One region of the Pseudomonas sp. B414 genome, then DNA from elsewhere that is predicted to be linked to it. Evidence: predicted binding sites of a transcription regulator. Region 1 holds the regulator's gene; the other holds the start of a gene.

What was found. Region 1 encodes LexA, which represses DNA repair genes until DNA is damaged. Its sites were predicted from a motif close to CTGTNTNNNNANACAG; they were not measured.
Region 2: the regulator LexA is predicted to act here: its motif matches at 1,471-1,486, upstream of recN (DNA repair protein RecN).

The regions. Positions count from the first base shown of each region.
Region 1 is NZ_JBUZTQ010000028.1:12,335-15,745, reverse strand. It holds gene nagZ (beta-N-acetylhexosaminidase) at 1-23, opposite strand, end outside; gene ACZRMH_RS19850 (TetR/AcrR family transcriptional regulator) at 205-912, opposite strand; gene lexA (transcriptional repressor LexA) at 1,173-1,781, shown strand; gene sulA (SOS-induced cell division inhibitor SulA) at 1,793-2,266, shown strand; gene ACZRMH_RS19835 (hypothetical protein) at 2,335-2,568, opposite strand; gene ACZRMH_RS19830 (DUF6586 family protein) at 2,688-3,209, opposite strand.
Region 2 is NZ_JBUZTQ010000022.1:63,321-66,731, reverse strand. It holds gene recN (DNA repair protein RecN) at 1-1,446, opposite strand, end outside; gene grpE (nucleotide exchange factor GrpE) at 1,699-2,253, shown strand; gene dnaK (molecular chaperone DnaK) at 2,354-3,411, shown strand, end outside.

The DNA of each region.
Region 1 (3,411 bases):
TCCACCATCAAGGAGCCTTGCAAGGCAGAACTCATGGGAAATCCTTTAGAAAGAGAGCGCTTGTTACCCGGCCCGGATACGCAGGCACGGGCCTGCACGCCGCACTCCAGAGAGGCAGCAGCGAATCGACAGACGGGAACAAGTCAGGGCTGGGCATGGCAGCTAGCTTAGCGGAACAAAGCTGCCGCGCCCACCCGCAGCAGGTCAAACCTTGGCGGTGACCGGCGCGGTTTTGCTGCGAGGGCGAAGCTGGGCACTGGCCATCGACGGGTCGGTAACACCGCTCTCGGCACGCATGCCGGCCGCCAGAAACGGCACCATCAGACGCATCACCTGCTCGATCGAGGTATTGACCCCAAAATCGGTCTCGGCAATGGCACGCAATGCCTTGATCCCGGACATGCTGAAAGCCGCCGCACCCAACATGAAATGTACGCGCCAGAACAGCTCGATGGGCGGGATCTGCGGGGCAGCTTCGTTGACCAGCAACATATAGCGACGGAACACCTTGCCGTACATATCTTCGAGATAACGGCGCAAATGGCCCTGGCTCTGACTGAACGCCAACCCCAGCAAGCGCATGAAGATTGACAGGTCGTTGCCACTGCGCGGCTGAATCACCAGCGCCTGCTCGACCAGCATCTCCAGCAACTCTTCAAGGGTCGGACGGTTCTCCGGCTTGCCCTGACGGCGCTCCAGTTCACGATCGAGGTTGGCGCAAAAAGGCCCCAGAAAGCGCGAAAAAACTGCCTGGATCAACGCTTTCTTCGAACCGAAATGGTAATTGACTGCCGCCAGGTTGACCCCGGCCTTGCTGGTAATCAGCCGCAACGAGGTTTCAGCAAACCCTTTTTCCGCGAACAGCTGCTCGGCAGCATCAAGGATACGTTCAACGGTTTCCGACTGGGCCATGACTACTCCGCCTGACATGCATTTAAACACTTGTTTGAAACATACGTTTCAGCTTGTAAAAAGTCAAGATGACCTATTCGTTTTGCGACCGGGCGGTTTCGCATTTAACCACAGCCTCGGCCAGCCCTGCCCCAACTGATAAGGTACGGGCCAAGCCACTTATTGACGACCGTCCAGCGGACTGCTGGAAATGGGTGATTGCCAATACGCCTTCACTGTATATAATCCCAGTCACTGTATAAAAAGACAGAGCGATCAACATGCTAAAACTGACGCCACGCCAAGCTGAGATCCTGGCCTTCATCAAGCGATGCCTGGATGACAACGGATACCCGCCCACCCGTGCCGAGATCGCACAGGAACTGGGTTTCAAGTCCCCCAACGCTGCCGAAGAGCACCTCAAGGCCCTTGCCCGCAAGGGTGCCATCGAGATGACCCCGGGGGCCTCGCGCGGCATTCGTATCCCCGGCTTTGAAGCCAAGGCGGACGAATCCACCCTGCCCATCATTGGCCGTGTTGCTGCCGGCGCGCCGATCCTGGCACAGGAACATGTCGAAGAGTCCTGCAACATCAATCCGACCTTCTTCCACCCGCGGGCCGATTACCTGCTGCGGGTCCAGGGCATGAGCATGAAGGACGTCGGCATCTTTGATGGCGACCTGCTGGCGGTTCATACCTGCCGCGAAGCACGCAACGGCCAGATCGTGGTGGCCCGCATCGATGACGAAGTCACCGTAAAACGCTTCAAGCGCGAAGGCAGCAAAGTCTGGCTTATCGCTGAAAACCCGGATTTTGCCCCCATTGAAGTCAATCTCAAGGAGCAGGAACTGGTCATTGAAGGCCTGAGCGTCGGCGTTATTCGCCGCTAATAGGAGGCGTCATGCAGTTCCCACACACCCCGCTGCCCGCACAACTGACCCTGTTCGAAGCGTTCATGGCGCAACCCATGCCCCCTGCGATCAAGGACGTGCTCGATTCACCCTGGAGCGCCGAACCTGAAGTATTCAGTGAGCTGTCGCTGCGTGGTGCTGCCGGAAACTGCCTGAACCTGCTGGCGCCCATGCTGCGCGAACTGAGCGAGCATCAAAACGCCCGCTGGCTGACCCTCATCGCCCCGCCCGCCAGCCTGACTCAAAGCTGGCTGCGCGATGCCGGGCTGAACCGCGAACGTATTTTGCTGCTGCAACCCAACGGCAATAAAAGCGCCTTGCAACTCACCTGCGAAGCGCTGCGCCTGGGCCGTAGCCACACCGTGGTCAGCTGGATCAACCCGCTGACCAGCGCCGCGCGCCAACAACTGATCGGCGCAGCACGCACCGGCCACGGGCAAAGCTTGAATATTCGCTTGGGCTAAATCACTTGCGCTGCCACAGCGCCAATGCAGAGTGCAGTGGCCGGTTGTGGCACAGGATTCAAGGCCGCTTAATGAAGAATGCGCGGCCCGTCATCTTTCTCGAGCTCGCCTTCGGCCAGCCGCCCCGCCATCTGCACACCGACGCTAAGCATGGCCTTGGCCACCTCTACGTGCTGACCCTGAAGAAAGGCCTTGGCATCTTCAGAAAAGTTCAGCGTTACCAAAGACCCTTCGTCCTCAGCACGGCGCAACTCGATGCGGCCGTCTGGCAACTCGACAATTTCTAGAAAGGACGTTGGCATATAAATTTGTTCTCCACGAAAGCGCGGGAGTATATCAGCCATCCCGTGGAAAATTCCCAGGATCTGCAGCGCTTTGCATTACAGACTGATGAATGACTGTACCGTCTCGATTTTGACCCCTAGCACTCATTGAGTCCATCACGGAACCGGATAGCCAGACTTTTCAGGTTCTGGCGCCACTCTTCCATGGTTTCGCGGCTCAGCTCCTGAGGCGTCTCGTCTTCCAGATTGACCGCTACGATCAAAGGCTGGAACACGTCAGCCTTGACCTTCTTCGGCGCCTGCAGCGGCTGATACAGCGCTGCATGGGTGGCAACCAGCTGTGCCAGCCAGGTTTGCGGCGCATGCGCCAGTTCAACCAGCTCTGCCAGCTCGGGGATGGCCTTCTCGTCCAGTACTGCCTGAGTAAGCAGCAGCTCGACCCGCGGCGCATTGGCCTGGGGCAGACGATAGAAGCCCGCGATCTCATGACACAATCCAAGCAGCGCCCCATACAAGTGGAACACCGCCGATTCGCGCTCAGCCTGAACCAGCGCCTGGGCGTTCATGGCCCGACCTTCGCTTGCCTTGTGCATGGCCTCCAGGGCCAGGCCAGCGAAATAGATCTTCTGATTGGTGCGGGTATAGAGTTCGTGAGCCATGGGGGCGCTCCACAACGAATGGATAAAGGCAGGTGGTACAGTCTCAGGGATCAGGCCGTACTGGCGCAAGGCCCACGCTCCCCACCGCCACTTGTGGGAGCGGGCTTGCCCGCGATGCAGGCGCTGCAGTGTTTCAGCCAAACCATGTCGATGCCATCGCGGGCAAGCCCGCTCCCACAACAGTGTTCCAGCGGCGACAACC
Region 2 (3,411 bases), on a different contig from region 1:
GCCCAGGCGGCGCAACAGTTGCCCCACGATCTCGGCGGTCGGCCCGCCAATGCCCACGTCCACTTCGTCGAAGACCAGGGTCGGTACGCGGGAGGTCTGTGCGGTGATGACCTGGATGGCCAGGCTGATACGTGACAGTTCACCGCCGGAGGCCACCTTGGCCAGGGCCTTGAGTGGTTGGCCGGGGTTGGCGCTGACCAGCAGTTCGACCTGCTCCAGGCCGAAGGGCGCCGGGTCGCTGCTGGCCTGTGGGCGCAGTTCGATCACAAAGCGGCCACCGGGCATGCCCAGGCGCTGAATCTCTTCTTCTACTGCACTGCTCAGGCGTGTCGCGGCCAGGCTGCGCAGGTTGCTGAGTTCGCGTGCACAGTCTTGATAGTGGCGAGCAAAGGAGGTCAGCTCATTGGCCAGGCGTTCGATGTTTTCGTCATTGGCATTGAGGGTTTCGAGTTCATCCAGCAGCTTTTGATGCAGCGCGGCCACTTCGGTGGGTTGAACCCGATGTTTGCGCGCCAGGGTATAGATGGTGTCGAGCCGTTCTTCGAGGTACTGCAAGCGGCCCGGGTCGGCGTCAAAGTGGTCGAGGAAACGATTGAGTTCGCCCACGGCTTCTTCGACCTGAATTTGTGCGCTGGCCAGCAGGTCAGTTGCTTCGCTCAACGAGCCGGAGTTGTTATTGATGCTCGACAGGCGATTGAGGCTGACTGTCAGCGCATTGAGGACGTTACCGGAGTCGCTTTCGCTGCACTGTTCAACGACTTGGCGGCAAATGGTCAGCAGGGTTTCGGCGTTGGTCAGGTTCTTATGCTCCTGCTCCAGCTCTTCCAGCTCATTTTCGCCCAGCGAGAGGGTTTCCAGTTCTTCGAGCTGGTAGCTCAGCAACTGATGACGCGCGCGTTGCTCGTCCCCGGAGTTGGACAGGTGCTCCAGCTCTTGTTTGGTCTGGCGCCAGCGTTGCGCCGCAAGCTGCACCTGACGGGCCAGGTCGGTGGCACCGGCAAACTCGTCGAGCAGGCGACGGTGGGTCTCGGGTTTGAGCAGCGACTGGTGTTCATGCTGGCTGTGGATATCAATCAGCAGCTCGCCCAGGGCTTTCAGGTCACCCTGGGGGCAGGGCGTGCCATTGATATAGCTGCGCGAGCGGCCTTCGGCAGTGATGACCCGGCGCAGGATGCACGGGCCGTCGCCTTCAAGGTCGCGCTCGGCAAGCCAGGCCCGGGCCTCGGGGATGTCCTGCAGGTCGAACGTGGCCAGGATATCGGCCTTGTCGGCCCCCGGGCGCACCACGCCACTGTCGGCGCGATCACCCAGGGTCAGGCCGAGGGCATCGAGCATGATCGATTTGCCGGCACCGGTCTCACCAGTGATTACACTCATCCCGCGATCCAGTTCCAGATCGAGGTGTTCAACGATGGCGTAGTTGTGTACGGACAGGTGCACCAGCATGGTAGCTGCTCCAAAACGTAATGTCTGGTTATTTATACAGTGTTTTGTTTCGTGCTGACAATGGCTGTGCTTAGTTCGATTTGCTTGTTTTTTTCGGTTCTTTAGCTCGTTTCTGATTTTTGGAGGGGAGGGCGAGGCTGCCCGAACATCTCTTTTCTGGTTTTTTCGCTCTTGAACCTGAGAATTGCGACCCCATATACCTTGGCACAAGCGCGAGTCGAGCTCGCGGACGAAGTTTGAAAGGAGAAATCTATGGCAGACGAACAGACTATGGATACGCAGAACCAGGAAGCCGAAGTAGCTGGCGAAGATCTGGCAACCCGCGTGCAGGTGCTTGAAGAGCAGCTGGCAGCCGCTAATGATCAGGCTCTGCGCGTAGCTGCCGATCTGCAGAATGTTCGCCGTCGCGCCGAGCTGGATGTTGAGAAGGCGCACAAGTTTGCGCTGGAAAAGTTCGCCGGCGACCTGTTGCCGGTGATCGACAGCCTGGAGCGCGGTCTTGAACTGTCCAGTGCTGACGACGAAAACATTCGCCCGATGCGTGAAGGGATCGAACTGACCCTGAAAATGTTCCAGGACACCCTGAAGCGTTATCAGCTGGAAGCGATCGATCCGCACGGCGAACCCTTCAATGCCGAGCATCATCAAGCGATGGCAATGCAGGAAAGCGCAGAGGTTGAGCCAAACAGTGTGCTCAAGGTGTTTCAAAAGGGCTATCAGCTCAATGGTCGCTTGCTGCGCCCGGCTATGGTCGTAGTCAGCAAGGCGCCAGCGCCGGTTTCGCCATCGATTGACGAACAGGCTTGAAATCGGCCGCAAGGCCCCCATTTAGAAGTCAAGCGTTAAGCAGTGCCGCAGTTGGTCATTACTGCTGCGGCATCAAAATCCAAGATTAGGGAGAGTGAACATGGGCAGAATTATCGGTATTGACCTCGGGACCACCAACTCGTGTGTGTCGGTTCTGGAAAACGGTAAAGCTAAAGTTATCGAAAACGCAGAAGGCGCGCGTACCACGCCGTCGATCGTTGCGTACGCCAATGATGGCGAAATTCTGGTTGGCCAGTCGGCCAAGCGTCAGGCCGTGACCAATCCGCATAACACCCTGTACGCGGTGAAGCGTCTGATCGGTCGTCGTTTTGACGAAGAAGTTGTACAGAAAGACATTCAGATGGTGCCGTACAAGATCGCCAAGGCTGACAATGGCGACGCTTGGGTTGAAGTGAACGGCCAGAAAATGGCTCCGCCACAGATCTCGGCTGAAATTCTGAAGAAAATGAAGAAAACCGCCGAAGACTACCTCGGCGAGCCAGTGACTGAAGCGGTTATCACCGTTCCGGCCTACTTCAACGACAGCCAGCGTCAGGCGACCAAAGACGCCGGCCGTATCGCAGGTCTGGACGTAAAACGCATCATCAACGAACCAACCGCAGCTGCTCTGGCTTACGGTATGGATAAAGCGAAAGGCGACCACACTGTCATCGTTTATGACCTGGGTGGCGGTACTTTCGACGTGTCGGTAATTGAAATTGCCGAAGTTGACGGCGAGCACCAGTTTGAAGTGCTGGCAACCAACGGTGACACGTTCCTGGGTGGTGAAGACTTTGATATCCGTCTGATCGACTACCTGGTTGACGAGTTCAAGAAAGAAAGCGGCATGAACCTTAAAGGTGACCCGCTGGCGATGCAGCGTCTGAAAGAAGCTGCGGAAAAAGCCAAGATCGAACTGTCTTCGAGCCAGTCGACTGACGTGAATCTGCCTTACATCACTGCAGATGCCACCGGTCCTAAGCACTTGAACGTGAAGATTTCCCGCGCCAAGCTGGAATCGCTGGTTGAAGATCTGGTTCAGCGCACCATCGAGCCTTGCCGCATTGCTCTGAAAGATGCCGGTATCGACGTTGGCGCGATCAACGACGTGATCCTGGTCGGTGGTCAGACTCGTATGCCGCTGGTACAGAAGCTGGT